Regions from separate parts of the Micromonospora sp. CA-259024 genome, predicted to be linked through region 1. Evidence: riboswitches for the same ligand, from Rfam matches in the RefSeq annotation. Region 1 holds a riboswitch; each other region holds the start of a gene.
The links. A riboswitch is a leader RNA that binds a small molecule or an ion and turns the genes downstream of it on or off. The one in region 1 is predicted to bind cyclic di-AMP.

Region 1 (5,088 bases):
GCACCCGCTGCCGGTGGAGCGGCTGTGGGGCGTCGGTCCGGTCACCGCCGCGAAACTGCGGGAACGCCGGATCCGTACCGTCGGGGAGGTGGCCCGGCTCGGCGAGGCGGCGCTGGTGTCGCTGCTCGGGTCGGGCGCCGGCCGGCACCTGCACGCTCTGGCGCACAATCGCGACCCCCGGGCGGTGCAGGTGGGGCGCCGGCGCGGTTCGATGGGCGCGCAGCACGCGCTGAGCCGCACCCCGCATGCCCCGGCGGAGCTGGACGCGATCCTCACCGGCCTGGTCGACCGGGTCAGCCGGCGGATGCGGACGGCCGGGCGTTCCGGGCGCACGGTCGTGCTCCGGCTGCGCTTCGGCGACTACACCCGGGCGACCCGTTCGCACACGGTGGGCAAGGCGACGGCGGACACGACGCCGCTGCTCGGCGCAGCGCGTGCGCTGCTGCGGGCCGCGCTGCCCGAGATCGGTCGCCGCGGCGTCACCCTGATCGGCGTCTCGGTGGGCAACCTCGATGACAACCCGGTGCAGCCGGAGCTGCCGTTCCAGCCGGACCCGGGGTCCGAACTGGACGCCGCGGTGGACGCGGTCCGCGACCGGTTCGGATCGGCGGCGCTCACCCGGGCGGTACTCCTCGGCCGGGAACCGGGCGTGGAGATGCCGCTACTGCCGGATTGACCGATCTGCGTGCGGCGTCCTGCGGCGAAGCTGCGACCGGAGACACATCACAGCAGGTCGGCGGTTTAACCGGCGGCCGACGGGTGACCCTTGGGGGCGTACAGACTGACAAGGGGGGACCCACGATGTCCGACGACACCAGCAACCGACCGAGCCGCAACGCCGAGCGCCCACACGACGTGACCGACCCGCTGCTCTGGCAACTGGCGGTGGATGTGCTGAGCGCCCACGAGCCGGACGACGAGGGTCACTGCCGCAACCTCCAGTGCGCCGGGCAGGCCTGGCCATGCGCGGCCCGCACCAGCGCCGAGCAGTCGCTGCGGCTGGCCCGCAGCACGCCCACGTCGGTCGAGATGACCGTCGAAGGCGTCGGTGACGAGAGCCGCACCGGATGGCCAAGCGAGGCGGTACCGGCTCCACGCTGGGGTCGGAACGCCGGCGCGGTGACGTCGCAGCGGGGGCCGAAGGCGTCCGCCTCGGCGGCGTGACGCGACCTGCGTACCGAACCGCACACGCGCGAACGCTCGGCCGGTGACCCGGCCGAGCGTTCGCGTTCGTCCGTCAGAGGCTGAGCCGCTGACCCGGGAAGATCAGACCCGGGTCGGCGCCGATCAGCTGCCGGTTGCGCTCGTACAGCGCCTGCCAGCCGCCGGTCTGCCGGTGATTGTCGGCGATCTCCGAGAGGGTGTCGCCCGGCTTGACGGTGTACGTCCCGCCGCCCGCCGCCGGCGTGGTGCGCTCGTGGCTGCGCGTAGCCGATTGCTCGCCGCGCGACGACCGCTCCTGCTGCCTGCTGGGCTTCGCTGTCGACGTCGTGGACTCGGTCGACCTGGTGGCGGAGCCGCCCGACGAGCCGCCCTTCTTGCCGCAGGTCGGCCAGGCGCCGATGCCCTGCCCGTCGAGCACCTTCTCGGCGACGGCGATCTGCTCGCCGCGGCTGGCCAGGTCGGCGCGGGCGGCGTACTTCTTGCCGCCGAATCCGGCCCAGGTGCTCTGCGAGAACTGCAACCCGCCGTAGTAGCCGTTACCAGTGTTGATCTTCCAGTTGCCGCCGGACTCGCACTGGGCGATCGCGTCCCAGTTGACCCCGGCCTGCGCCGGGGCGGCCGGGCCGAAGAAGGCGACGGCTCCGGTGACCGCACCGACGGCCAGGGTGCCGACGGCGACGCGGCGGGTGGTGACCCGTCGATGACGGGGCGTGTGAACAGACGTCATGTGAGTTTCCTCCACGCCGGCGAGGTCAGCTGTCGGGTTCGGGCCGAGGAGCCCGGCCGCGCGGTGGCGGCTTCACCCCGAGGTGACGTGCACCGAGGAACGTTGGGTCCCCCGCTCCTGCCCGGGTGACTGGGTTCCGACGACCGGGGGCAGAATTTGGCGTTGCCGGCCGTGGTGTCCGCAGTGGCGAACCCGACCGACGTTAGGCACGGTCGGTGACGTTCGCCCAACCGCTGTGAAGTTCTTCACCGGGGTACGCGGGGCGCCGCACCCAGCGGTTGCGGGCGACCGGAACCTGTGCAGTGAGCACAGTGGACCGGTTTCGATCAGGCGTCGTGACGCAGCCAGGCCACGCTGCGGCGCAGCAACTCGACGTGCCCTGGCGACTCGTACGACCGGACGTCGTGACCAAGTGCGCTGTAGACGATCCGGCTGCTCCCGACGGTGCGCGCCCAGACCAGCGGGTGGGTAACGCCGCCTTCCTCGTGGACGTAGAGGGGCTCGATCTCGGCGCCGTCGACCAACTCCAGGTCGGTGTAGCGCTCGTCGAAGACCTCGATGTCGCCGAGACCGTCGGTGATCGGATGCCCGACACGGGTACGCCGGACGAGGCTGAAACCGATCGGGGGGTGGAACGAATGGTCGTGGTCCCAGGCGGCGCCGATCGTCGCCCGCCAGCTGGGCAGCCCGGGGAACGCGAGGGTGGCGCTGTGCGTGGCGAGCAGACTGCCCCCGCGAGCCAGGAGTGTGTCGAGGGCGCGGCCGAAGTCCTCGTCTTCCCCGATCGGGCCGCGGCGGTCGGCGCTCGCGTTCACCACCAACAGGTGGGCGCGGTCGAGGGCCGCGTCGAGGTGCTCGACGGAGGTCACGATCGCCACCGAAGCCGCGTCACCGATCAGCGCGGCCAGCGCGGTACTGGTCTCTGCCAGGGAGTGCCAGCGGTCGGCGTGCGGGCCGGCCCCACTGAAGATGACGGTGTCGACAGGCATGATCATCTCCCGGTGCCGAGGGCCGGCCGGCGGGCCCCGACCAATCGGGTGGCCCGCCGGCCGCAACGAATACGCCCGCTACAGGGTGCGCGCCAGCCGATCGGCGAGCATGCGGGTGAAGCGGGCCGGGTCGGTCAGCTCACCGCCCTCGGCGAGCACCGCCAGGCCGTACAGCAGCTCGGCCGTCTCGGTCAGGGCGACGGGGTCGCTGCCCTGCTCGTGGGCCTTGCGCAGCCCGGCGACCAGCGGGTGACCGGGGTTGATCTCCAGGATCCGCTTGGTCGGGGGGATCTCGTGCCCCATCGCCCGGTACATCTTCTCCAGGGTCGGGGTGAGGTCGTGCGCGTCGCCGACGACGCAGGCCGGTGACGCGGTGAGCCGGGACGACAGGCGAACCTCCCGGACACTGTCGGTCAGGGTGGTGCCCAGCCAGTCGAGCAGCGCGGCGAACTCCTGTCGCTGCTGCTCACGCTCAGCCTCGGCCTGCTGCTTCTCCTCGTCGGTGTCGAGGTCGATCTCGCCCTTGGCGATCGAACGCAGCGGCTTGCCCTCGTACGTGCCGACCCGCTCGACCCACACCTCGTCGACCTGGTCGGTAAGGAGCAGCACCTCGTGGCCCTTGGCCCGGAACGCCTCCAGGTGCGGAGAGTTCTCGATGGCGGCCCGGGAGTCGCCGGTGGCGTACCAGATGTCGCTCTGGCCGTCCTTCATCCGAGCGACGTAGCCGGCCAGGTCGGTGAGCTCCGCCGCGTCGTGGGTGGAGGCCGCCGATAGGATGTCCAGCAGGCTGTCGCGGTTGTCCGTGTCGTCGATCAGCCCCTCCTTGACCACCGCGCCGAACTCGGTCCAGAAGGTGCGGTAGCGCTCGGGGTGGTTGGCCTTCAGGTCCTTGACCGTGGTGAGGATCTTCTTCACCAGGCGGCGACGGACGATCTGGATCTGCCGGTCCTGCTGGAGGATCTCCCGGGAGATGTTCAGCGACAGGTCGTGCGCGTCGACCACGCCCTTGACGAAGCGCAGGTAGGTGGGGACCAGCGCCTCGCAGTCGTCCATGATGAACACGCGCTTGACGTAGAGCTGGACGCCACGGCGACCCTGCGGGGAGAACAGGTCCAGTGGGGCGTGGCTGGGCAGGAACAGCAGCGCCTCGTACTCGAAGGTGCCCTCGCCCTTCATGTGCACGACCTCGAGCGGGTCGGCCCAGTCGTGGCTGACGTGCTTGTAGAACTCGTTGTACTCGGCGGCGTCGACCTCGTCACGGGGCCGCGCCCAGAGCGCCTTCATCGAGTTGAGGGTCTGCACCTCGCTGGTGGCGGCCTCGCCGTCGGCGCCGGGGCGCTCGACACTCATCCGGATCGGCCAGGCGATGAAGTCGGAGTATCGCTTGACGATCTCCCGGATGGTCCACTCGGCGGTGTAGTCGTGCAGGTTGTCCTCGGTGTCGACCGGCTTGAGGTGCAACGTCACCGTGGTGCCCTGCGGCGCCTCGTCGACCGGCTCGATCGAGTACGTGCCCTCGCCGGTGGACTCCCAGCGGGTGCCGGCGGTCTCCCCGGCCTTGCGGGTCAGCAGGGTGACCTTGTCGGCGACCATGAACGCGGCGTAGAAGCCGACGCCGAACTGACCGATCAGGTCCTGCGAGGCGCGGGCGTCGGAGGACTCGCGCAGCTGGCGCAGCAGCTCGGCGGTGCCCGACTTGGCGATGGTGCCGATCAGCCCGACCACCTCGTCGCGGGTCATCCCGATGCCGTTGTCCCGCACGGTGAGCGTGCGGGCGTCCCGATCGACCTCGAGTGCGACGTGCAGGTCGCTCGTGTCGGCGGCGAGGTCCTTGTCGACCAGGGTGGCCAGCCGCAGCTTGTCCAGCGCGTCGGACGCGTTCGAGATGAGTTCCCGCAGGAAGACGTCCTTGTTCGAATAGATCGAGTGGACCACCAACTGGAGGAGCTGACGCGCCTCGGCCTGGAACTCCAACGTCTCGGCCTGGTTGCTCACACCGTCTCCCATCTCGGCTCGTACGGAGGTTCGCGGAAAGGATACGAGTCGTCACCAGCCGGGCGGTGGCCGCATCCGGGTCCTATTCCCGATCCGGGCGCGCCGCCCACGTGAGATAGCTGACTTTTGTTTACAGAAGTCAGGTGGGATAACCTGACGCCCATGAAGATCTCTGGAAGCACCGCCCTCGTCACCGGCGCCAACCGGGGCCTC
Region 2 (5,088 bases), on a different contig from region 1:
GATCCAGTCCCGCGCCGAGCGGGTCACCCGGATCGAGGACGACCTGCTGGACCCGACCGCCGCCCCGGAGGGGATGACGGTCGTCGGTGACGGCGCGTTGCTGGCCACCCTGTCCAAGGCCACCGGCCGGGGCATGCGGGACATCGTGGCGACCATCCAGCGGGAGCAGGACGAGGCGATCCGCTCGCCCGGCTCCGGAGTGACGATCGTGGCGGGTGGCCCCGGCACCGGCAAGACCGCGGTGGCCCTGCACCGGGCAGCGTTCCTGCTCTACTCCGACCGCAGCCGGTACGCGGGCGGCGGCATCCTGGTGGTCGGCCCGTCGTCGGTCTTCGTCGAGTACATCGGCTCGGTGCTGCCGTCGCTCGGTGAGGACACCGCGACCCTGCACTCACTGGGCACTCTCTTTCCGGGCATGACCGCCACCCGCCCCGACCCGCCCGAGGTGGCGGCGGTGAAGGGCTCGCTGCGGATGCGCCGGGTGCTGGAGCGGGCGGCCCGCGACGCGGTGCCGGGCGGCCCGGGTGAGCTGCGGCTGCTCTACCGGGGCACGCTGCTGCGGCTGGACCGGGCGGCGCTGGACCGGATCCGGGACCGCGCGCTGCAACGGGGTTCCCGACGCAACGAGGTGCGCCGGGCCGGCTTCGACGGGGTGTTCGCCGCGCTCTGGGCGCAGGCCCGTGAGGTGGGCATCGGTCGGTTGCCGGAGCAACGGGCCTTCGAGGCGGAGATCGCCGAGCGGTCGGAGTTCCGGGAGTTCCTCAAGGCGTGGTGGCCTCGGCTGCACCCTCGGCACGTGCTCGGCTGGCTGGCGCAGCCGGACCGGTTGCGCCGGTACGCCGGGGGAATCCTCTCCACCGCCGAGATCCGGCTACTCACCGCCGCGTACCGGAACCTGGACTCGGCCGGGCTGACCATCGCCGACATCGCGCTGCTGGACGAGTTGGACGCGCTGCTCGGTAAGCCGGCGCAGCCGGCCCGGGCCCGGCGCGACCCGTTCCAGTTGGCTGGCGGCGTACGCGAGTTGAGCACCCTCGGCGAGCGGCAACGGGCCGCCCGCACGGCGGCCCGAGAGCGCCCGGAGGACTACCGGGACTACGCGCACGTGGTCGTGGACGAGGCGCAGGACGTCTCACCGATGCAGTGGCGGATGGTCGGTCGACGTGGCCGTCTGGCCTCCTGGACGGTGGTCGGCGACCCCGCCCAGACCGCGTGGACCGGCGACCCCGAGGAACTGGACCGGGCCCGGGACCAGGCGCTGGGCCGGCGCAAGCGGCACGATTTCACGCTCACCACCAACTACCGCAACTCCTCGGAGATCTTCGCGGTGGCGGCGGCGGAGATCCGCCGGCTCTACCCTGACCTGCCGCTGCCAACCGCCGTCCGCTCCACCGGGGTCGACCCGGTCGAGCTGGTGGTGCCCCCGACGGGGTTGGAGACCGCGACCGTGGAGGCGGCCGCCGGCCTGCTGGCCGAGGTGGAGGGCACCGTCGGGGTGATCACGCCGGTCCCCCGCCGCGACGAGGTCGCCGGCTGGGTCGCCGCGCTCGCCGCGCCGAGGCTGCAGGTGGTCACCAGCCTGGAGGCCAAGGGCATGGAGTACGACGGGGTCGTGCTGGTCGCCCCGAGCGAGATCCGGGCGGATCCGGGTGCCGGGGTGCGCACCCTGTACGTGGCGCTCTCCCGGGCCACGCAGCGCCTCACCACCATCGACCCGACCGGCTGATCCGTGCTGGCGAGCCGCCAGCGAGAGCTGCCAGCCCTACACTTGCATACATAGCGATGTGAACATACATTTGACCGGGTCCCGACTGGCGGCGGAGGGTGGTTCTCGTGGGCGCAGGTCATGACCACCACCACGGGTCCGTCGCCAATGCCGCACACCAGCACCGGGGCCGCCTCTGGGCGGCATTCGGGCTGCTCGCCACCCTGATGGTGGTCGAGGCGGTGGCCGCCCTGCACACCGGGTCGCTCGCCCTGCTCTCCGACGCCGGGCACATGTTCACCGACGTGCTCGGCATCGGGATGGCGCTCGCCGCGATCACCGCGACCCGGCGCGCCACCGGCGACCCGCAGCGCACCTTCGGGCTCTACCGACTCGAGGTGCTCGCCGCGCTGGCCAACGCCGTCCTGCTCTCCGGCGTCGCGGTCTACGTGGTGATCGAGGCGATCCGCCGCTTCGGCGACCCGCACGAGGTCGTCGCCGGCCCGATGCTCGCGGTGGCCGTGCTCGGCCTGCTCGCCAACGTCGCCGCCTTCGCCCTGCTCCGCGCCGGAGCCCGGGAGAGCATCAACCTCCAGGGCGCCTACCTGGAGGTGCTCGGCGACCTGCTCGGCTCGGTCGGCGTGATCGGCGCCGCACTGCTCATCACGGTCACCGACTGGTGGTGGGCCGACCCACTGGTCGCCGTCGCCATCGGCGTGTTCATCCTGCCGCGTACCTGGCGGCTGGCACGCGCCGCCGTCCGCATCCTGGTGCAGGCGGCCCCGGAGCACCTCCAGGTGACCGCGGTGCACGACCGGTTGGCTGCGGTGCCCGGCGTGGTCGAGGTCCACGACCTGCACGTCTGGACGCTCACCTCAGGCATGGAGGTGGCCTCCGCGCACCTGACCATGGCACCCGGCGCGGAGATCGGCGCGGTGCTCACCGCGGCCCGTACGGCCCTGCACGACGACTTCCGGATCGAACACGCGACGTTGCAGATCGAGCCCGGCGCGGCCTCGGGGGCCTGCGGCTCCGTGGAGTGGTAACGGCGTTTTCAGTAGCTTTCCTCAGCTTCGTCGGATATTTCCGTCACGACGCACGCACCGTCCGTCACATCGGCTGCAAGCGCCCCACCGGCACCGGTAGGCTCGGTCCCGGCCTCCACCAGGCGGCGCCCTCCCGGCGCAGGTGGCGGTCGCCGCCTAATCGCCCGAACGGGCGAACCGGGGAACCACGTTCCTGGGGTGCATCCGCGTCAGCGGTAGGGATCTTCCGTCCCGAACCCGTCAGCTAACCCGGTCGGCGGCTGACGGAAGGACATGCGCAGTGGCACCAGCACGACCACCCGCCGCCCGACTGGCGGCCCTGATCGTCGCGATGTTCGCCCTCGGCGTCGCGCTCCCGGCCGGCACCGCCTCGGCCGCACCCCCAACCGGCCTACGGGCCGCCGCCGCACCCGACGGCGACGAAGAGGGCGGCACCCCGGCTCTGCGAGCCCAACTGGAGGCGGCCAGCAAGGGCTACCTGGACGCGAAGCGGGCCCTGGACACCTCCATCCAGCGGCAGCAGCAGCTCGGCACCCACCTGAAGACCGTCGAGGCCGAACTCGACCAGCGCAACGGCAAGGTTGGTGAGATCGCCGGCGTGGCATACCGCACCGGCCGGCTCGGCGCGATGTCGGCGCTGCTCAGCAGCAACACCCCGGAGGGCTTCATGGACCGGGCCGCCGCACTGGACGCGGTGGCCGCCAACGAGGACCGGGTGCTGCGCGACCTGCTCGCCACCAAGGACCAGGCCAACCGCACCCGGGTCGCCCTGAACGGCGAGATCAACGAGCAGCGCAAGCAGGTCGCGGTGATGGCCAAGCGCAAGGAGCAGGCCGAACGGGCCCTGACCGTGGCCACCGCTCCCAAGCCGCAGACCACCGCCGACACCGGCTCCAACCGGGGCACCTCCGGCGCCAACGCGACGGCCGCGCCGCGCAACTCCGACGGCTCCTGGCCGTCGGAGTCGTGCAGTGTCAACGACCCGACGCCGGCCAACGGCTGCATCACCCCGCGCACCCTGCACGCACTCAACCAGGCCAAGGCCGCCGGCTTCACCCGGTACGTCTCCTGCCACCGCTCCGGCGGCTCGGGCGAACACCCGAAGGGCCGGGCCTGCGACTTCGCGGCGCAGAAGAACGGCTTCGGCGGGGACGCCACCGGCGGCGACAAGACGTACGGCAACAACCTGGCCGCGTACTTCATCCGCAACGCTGATCGGCTCGCCGTGCTGTACGTGATCTGGTACAGGCAGATCTGGCTACCCAGCAGCGGGTGGAAGTCGTACAGCGGGGCGGGCGGCGACCCGTCCAGCGACCACACCAACCACGTGCACCTGTCGGTCTACTGACCCTGCGCTGGCACGTACCCCAGAGTGTGTGATGCCGGTGAGTCATCGTGATGACTCACCGGCATCACGTTCTCGCCAGGGCACGGCCCGCCGGGCGGTCACCGGCTACGTCGCCGGGCGTACCCCTGATGTCGCCGCCCGTCGGACGACCCGGCCAGGGTCGGCGGGAACCATCGCGGTATGCCTCGGATCCCACCCACCGCCCGCAAGGCGCTGCTCACCCTGCACCTGGTCACCTCGCTCGGTTGGCTCGGCGCCGACCTGGTGCTGCTCACCCTCGGCATCGCCGTGCAGCGCGGCGCCGACCCGGCCGTGGTCTACCCGGTCGCGGCGCTGGTCGGCACCATGCTATTCGCGCCGCTGAGCGTGCTGGTCTGGCTGATCGGTGTCGGCAGCGCGTTGCTCACCCCGTGGGGCCTGCTGCGCTACCGCTGGGTGCTGGTCAAGCTGGTGCTGACCACGGTGATGGTCGGGCTGGTGCTGTTCCTGCTCACCCCGAATCTGCGACACGCCGGCGCGCTGGGCGCCGCCCTGCCCGCGCGGGAACGCGCCGACCTGGTAATCGCACCGGCGGTGTCGACCAGCCTGATGGTCATCGCGACGGTGCTGTCCACCTACAAGCCATGGGGCCGGCGGCCTGCCGCCCGCCCCACCCTCACGAGCCGTGATCGCGCCACGACCAGGATGTAGTGCCCTCCTGGCGCCCCCGGGCCACCACATCCACGACAACGCCGTTGGGCCAGGGCAGCGGCCGGCGATGTGCACCGCCGCGGTGGCGAGGGTGTTCGGGTCGTGTGTCCGGGGTGGTCTTCAAAGGGGTTGCCACCACGACCCCACGCCCTACCGCAACGGGGCGAGGCGGGTGGGGGCGGGGGCGGGTCAGGCGGGCGGTGGGGGGTCGCCGGCGCGGTCGAGGACCGCGCCGAGCCGGGTGGCCAGGGCGAGGTGAGCGGCCCGGGCCTGGCCGAACGCGTACCGGAACAGCAGTG
Region 3 (5,088 bases), 1.2 Mb from region 1:
GTGGTGGTGGGCCGCCCGCAGGTCGAGTCGATCGAGGTACGCCCGGAGCCGGCGCGGGGGTTGGCGCACCCGACGGTGCTCTACACCCCGACCTGGACCGGGCACCACGCCGACGCCGACTACTGCTCGCTGCCGGTGGCCGAGGGGCTGCTGCGTCGGCTGCTGGAGCGTGGCGCGACCGTGATCCTTCGAGCCCATCCCTACACCGCGCAGAACCCGGCGTCGGCACGCCAGTTGGGCCGCCTGACCGAGCTGCTCGCCGCCGATCGGGCCCGCACCGGGCGCCAGCACGTGGTCGGCGCCGCCGCCCGGGAACTGAGCCTGACCGAATGCGTCAACCGGTCGGACGCGCTGGTCTCCGACGTGTCCGGGGTCATCTCGGACTACCTCTACTCCGGCAAGCCGTACGCGCTCACCGACATGGGCGACGAGGGCGACCGGTTCGTACAGCGCTTCCCGTTGGCCGGGTCGGGCTACGTGCTGCGCCGGGACATGTCCAATGTGGATGCGGTGCTGACCGCACTGCTGGACACCGACCCGTTGGCCGAGGCCCGCTGGGCCACCCGCCGCCGCTACCTGGGTGACTTCCCGGCCGAGTCGTACGCCGAGGCGTTCCTGACCGCCGCCCGCCGGGAGCTGGCGCCGGTGCAGGAACCGGCCGCGCCCGCACCGGTGTAGCCGATCAGCGGTACGGGTCCAGCAGCGCCAACACGGCTGCCGGGTCCTCCACGTGGGCGTTGTGCCCGAGGCCGGGCAGGGTGGTGACCGGTACGCCGTACTCCTTGAGTTGCTCGTCGGTGACCATCGGATCGTGCTCCCCGCGCGCCAGCACCACCGGCACGTCGGTCGCCGCCAGCAGCGCGGCCAGGTCGGGCTCACCGACGGCGAACGCGGTCGGGTCCATGGCGAGGCGCCAACGGCCGTCGACCTGACGCAACCCGGCGTCCACCACCGGGTGGTCTGGCGGCACCAGACCGGCCAGCCCGGAGACCCGCAGGTAGCGGCGAGCCGCCTCGGTGCGGCTGGCGAACCAGCTCACCGGGCGCGCGGCCAGCTCGGCGGCGCGGGTCAGCTCCACGGGTGACCAGACCGCCTTGATGCCCAGCCCGACCACCGCGTCCACCGGCATCCCGGCGGCGCGGGCGGCCAGCGCCAGGCCGACGACCCCGCCCAGCGAGTGCCCGAGCACGACGAGCCGGTCGTCGCCGGACAGGCCATGGGCGATCCGGCCGGCGAGCCCGTCGAAGGAGTACGACGGCAGCGGTGCCGCCCAGCCGTGACCGGCGAGGTCCGGTGCCAGCCACCGCCCGGGCCAGTGCTGCTCCAGCAACGGCGCCCACGGCAGCCAGACGTCCCCGGTCGCCCCCATTCCGTGCAGCAGCAGCAGGACCGGCCCACGACCGGATTGACCACCCGATTCATCCACCACCGGCGCAGTCTCCCATGGTTCACGACCCGGTACGAGAGCCGTCGTCGGCGCCACTCGCGGGGACGCCGACTGCGCAAGATCCACTGTGGAGTCCCGCGCCGGGACGGAGGGTGCAAACGCCGCAGGCGCCGGCCCCTCGTGGGGGACGGCGCCTGCGACGGCTACGCCCGGGTCAGGCGGAGTAGCCCCGAGTGGCGATCCAGTTCGCGAGGTCGATCGTGGTGATCCAGTACGACGCGTCGGCCGGGTTCGCCGAGTCGGCGATCCGCACGGTACGGCCGTTGTCCTTGTAACCCACCACGGCGATGTAGTGCCCGCCGCCGTAGGAGTGCCAGCCGCCATCGGTGTCGGTGGCGTCGCCGACAACGTTGGCCACCACGCCACGACCGTCGGTGATGGCCTTGACCACGTCGGCCTGGAGCCGGTCCATCTGGGCCGGGCTGGGCGCGCCGGCGAACATCCGGGTCTGGTACGGGGAGCCCTTCACCTCGGCGTTGAGCACCCGGGTGGTGTCCTCGGCGGAGTTGGTGCCCATCTCGGTGGTGCCCAGCTCGACGGCGAGTTCGTTCTGGGTGCGGTCGATGCCGGTGGCGCTGAGCGCGTTACGGGTGGCCGCCGGGCCGCAGTTGTAGTACGTGTTCTGCGCCTCGTAGTCGTAGTCGAGCACCTTCGTCGCGGGTGGCTTCGGCGGCGTCGGCTTCCGGGTCAGGTCCGGGTTGGTGCTGGCCTTGGCGGCGGGCGACGCGGCGCTGGTCGCCGGGGCGGCGGTGGTCGCCGCGGCGCTGGCCGAGGGGGACGCGTCGCGCGCCTCGCCGCGGGAAGCGATGGTGTCGCTGCGCATCTGGGCGACCGTGGTCGCGGCGCGCTGGCTGGCCGGTGCGTCGTCGGCACCGGTGAGCAGGGCGCCGGTGGTGGTGGCGATGGCGAGGGCCGCGGCGGAGGCGGCGACGATCTGGTACGGGCGCTCGGTGGCGAGGCGACGGAGCTGACGCTGCAGGGTGTGCTTCACGGGGTCCTCCACGGGTCGGGGGGAGAGCGGCACACCGGGGCCGGACCGGTATCCGGGCAGGCGCCAGCGCGCGGACCGTGGTCCGCGGATGGTGAACCGCTCAGGGGAACGCCCGGCGCGGCCGGGCGGGAAAGGCGATGACCCGGGGGGTCAGCTCACCGTCACTGGACGGGTGAGCGGGGACACCGCTGCGCCGTGGAGGCGAGGGAACAACCGAGGGGTGGAAAGGTGCTGCACGAGGAGGGAACTCCTTCCGACACCGCCTACCGGGTTAGCTGACGGATTCGGGCGGGAAGATCGCCCTACCGCGGGCCGTGGCTCGCGGATTCACCCCGGACTTACTGATGGGTCCCCGGTTCGTTGATCACGATTGAGCGGGTCAGCGCGGCGTCGCCTTCTGCGATCGGTAACCGCACCGGACGGGACGACACTACTGGCCTGTCCGCACCCTGCCAAGCCAGGTTCACCTGCGTAAACCTCAATCGGCACGACAATTTCTGCGCGTTTTGCCGATGATGTGACTCGATGGGACAACCGGTTACGGCGACGCCTGTGGGCGACAACCGGACAGGCCGCCGAGAATGCGGCCACAATTGCGGGAAGAATTGAGCCGATCGTGCCCGACGCCCGATTCGGCGATGGCGTGACCGGGCTCACATCACGGATCGGGGTTCAACCCGCGCGAGCCGGGCGCCAGCGTGCCGCGAGAGCGGGTCGGAACGCCCCGGTCGCCACCCGGCGGGCAGGTGTCAGGTCCGGCCGCAGCCGGGCCGCAGCCGCGTACGCCTCCTCCGCGAGGGTTCGCGCCGCCTCGGCAGCCAGTTCCGCGTCCCGCCAGGCGGCCCGTTCCCGGGTGGCGGCAGCCTGGTAGTCGGCCAGTCTCGCGTCCCGGATCACCCGGCTGAGCACCACCTCCTGCTCGACCGGGTGCCGCCGAGGATCCCAGCCGTGCCGGTGCCCGAACACGTCGCCGAGCTGCGCCATGCTCAGGTCGCCCCGCCAGTACGCCGCCGACGCCGCGCGGCGCAGGTAACGCTCCCGGGTGGCGTACTCGGCGGGGGTGCGAGGGGTCTTCGGGGCCGGCAGCGCCCCGGCACCCGCGAAGCGACGGGCGGCGGTGTCCGCCTCGTCGTACCCGGCCCAGGCCCGCTCCATCTGCTCCTGAGCGGCCAGCCAGGCAGCCCGTCGCCGCCGTGCGGTCCTGGCCGCGCCGGCCGCGGCGACGGCCACCTCCTCGGCGTACCGGCGCAGGTCGACGGCCTCGGCCGCGGCCAACTCACGGGCGGTGGGCGCGGTCGGGAGCGGGTCGTCCGTGGGCCGGTCCCGCTCGGGGCGGGCGACCAGCACGGCGAGTACGCCCAGTGTCAGCAGGAACAGGGCCGACCAGATGGCGGCGGCCTGTGGCACCTCGGTCACGAACTGGTAGAAGACGACGGTCTCCATGGTCGGCACCTCGGGGAGAGAACACTGCGATGGGAGCCCCACCGGTGATCCGGCCACGGTGGGCCACGGATCGGCGGGGTGCGGAACTGGTGAATCGACACGGCGCGGCGGCGGGACGCTCGTCCCGGTGACTCAGCGCCCGGGTGGGGCCCGCGGCGACCGGCTGCTCGGACCGTGGTCGAGGGGCAGCCGGTCGGACCCGGCCGCCCGCACGCCGGCCGTGGCGATGGCGGCGGCACCGCCGGGCAGTGCCGGCAGCGAGTCGACCGACCACGCCGGGGAGCACTTCTCGGCGGCCCGCTCAGGGACCACCTGAGCCGATTGTGGGGCGTGCTCCGGAGAGGTGGGCCGGCAGGAGGCCGGGAGCGACCCGGGGGCGAACGGCGTCGGCACCGCGCCCGGCGTCGGCACCGCGCCCGGCGTCGGCACCGCGCCCGGCGTCGGCACCGCGCTCGGCCCAGCGGTCAGCGATGGCGCGGCGGCCGAGGCCGGGCCCGCGCCAAGCGCCAGGGCCGCGACGACGGCGAGGCTGGTCAGCACCCGCGTCGCCCAGCGCGCCACCCACCACAGCGGACAGGTGAGCGCGACCGGAAGCACGTCCCCACGCTACCGTCGTGCCGACCTGGGCGCATCGACCACGGGCGTGTCGGCTCACGCCGCGCCGCCCGCCGACCAGGGTGGACGGTGTCAGCGCGAGTCGGCGTACGGTGATCGGCTGCTGGCCCGGGATGGCGTCCCGGCGTCGTCGACGGTGCCGGCATCGGCGCCGGCGGCTTCGGCGCCGGCCGTGCGTTGCCGGGGAACGGGTGCCGGTCGGGCCGGGCGGCGCGGCGCGAGTCGGCGCATCATCGGGGTCTCGACGAAGCGGTGCAACAGTCCGGCCAGGACCAGGTTCACCAGCAGGAAGCCGAGCACCACAGCCGGGCCGCGCCAGCCCTCGAAGCCGGTCCCCCAGTCACCGCTCCAGCGCAGCACGCTCGTCATCACCAGCACGTGAACCAGGTAGAAGGCGAACGAGACCTCGCCGAGCCAGACCAGCGGCCGGGACCGCCACGGCGAGCGCCCACCCCGCACGTCCGCGTCCGCGGCGGCCGTGATCACCAGCAGGTACGCGACCGCGAGCAGGGTGGTCCACAGCTCGGCGCGGATCCACTGCGCGGCTGCCACCCAGGTGGCCACGAAGATCACACTGGCCGCGGTCAGCCCC

Region 2: it holds a riboswitch for cyclic di-AMP, as region 1 does, so the genes downstream of both, ACQEUX_RS19630 (coiled-coil domain-containing protein) here and ACQEUX_RS09790 (transglycosylase family protein) in region 1, are expected to answer to the same signal.
Region 3: it holds a riboswitch for cyclic di-AMP, as region 1 does, so the genes downstream of both, ACQEUX_RS15025 (C39 family peptidase) here and ACQEUX_RS09790 (transglycosylase family protein) in region 1, are expected to answer to the same signal.

What each region holds. Positions count from the first base shown of each region.
Region 1 is NZ_JBNJND010000001.1:2,236,248-2,241,335, forward strand. It holds gene dinB (DNA polymerase IV) at 1-676, shown strand, start outside; gene ACQEUX_RS09785 (hypothetical protein) at 802-1,164, shown strand; gene ACQEUX_RS09790 (transglycosylase family protein) at 1,238-1,891, opposite strand; cyclic di-AMP (ydaO/yuaA leader) riboswitch at 1,891-2,043, opposite strand; gene ACQEUX_RS09795 (ThuA domain-containing protein) at 2,218-2,880, opposite strand; gene htpG (molecular chaperone HtpG) at 2,959-4,887, opposite strand; gene ACQEUX_RS09805 (SDR family oxidoreductase) at 5,038-5,088, shown strand, end outside.
Region 2 is NZ_JBNJND010000002.1:72,553-77,640, forward strand. It holds gene ACQEUX_RS19620 (HelD family protein) at 1-1,726, shown strand, start outside; gene ACQEUX_RS19625 (cation diffusion facilitator family transporter) at 1,834-2,751, shown strand; cyclic di-AMP (ydaO/yuaA leader) riboswitch at 2,895-3,026, shown strand; gene ACQEUX_RS19630 (coiled-coil domain-containing protein) at 3,032-4,099, shown strand; gene ACQEUX_RS19635 (hypothetical protein) at 4,280-4,789, shown strand; gene ACQEUX_RS19640 (SRPBCC family protein) at 4,979-5,088, opposite strand, start outside.
Region 3 is NZ_JBNJND010000001.1:3,444,091-3,449,178, forward strand. It holds gene ACQEUX_RS15015 (CDP-glycerol glycerophosphotransferase family protein) at 1-678, shown strand, start outside; gene ACQEUX_RS15020 (alpha/beta fold hydrolase) at 683-1,429, opposite strand; gene ACQEUX_RS15025 (C39 family peptidase) at 1,602-2,450, opposite strand; cyclic di-AMP (ydaO/yuaA leader) riboswitch at 2,684-2,825, opposite strand; gene ACQEUX_RS15030 (hypothetical protein) at 3,111-3,881, opposite strand; gene ACQEUX_RS15035 (hypothetical protein) at 4,014-4,478, opposite strand; gene ACQEUX_RS15040 (acyltransferase family protein) at 4,569-5,088, opposite strand, start outside.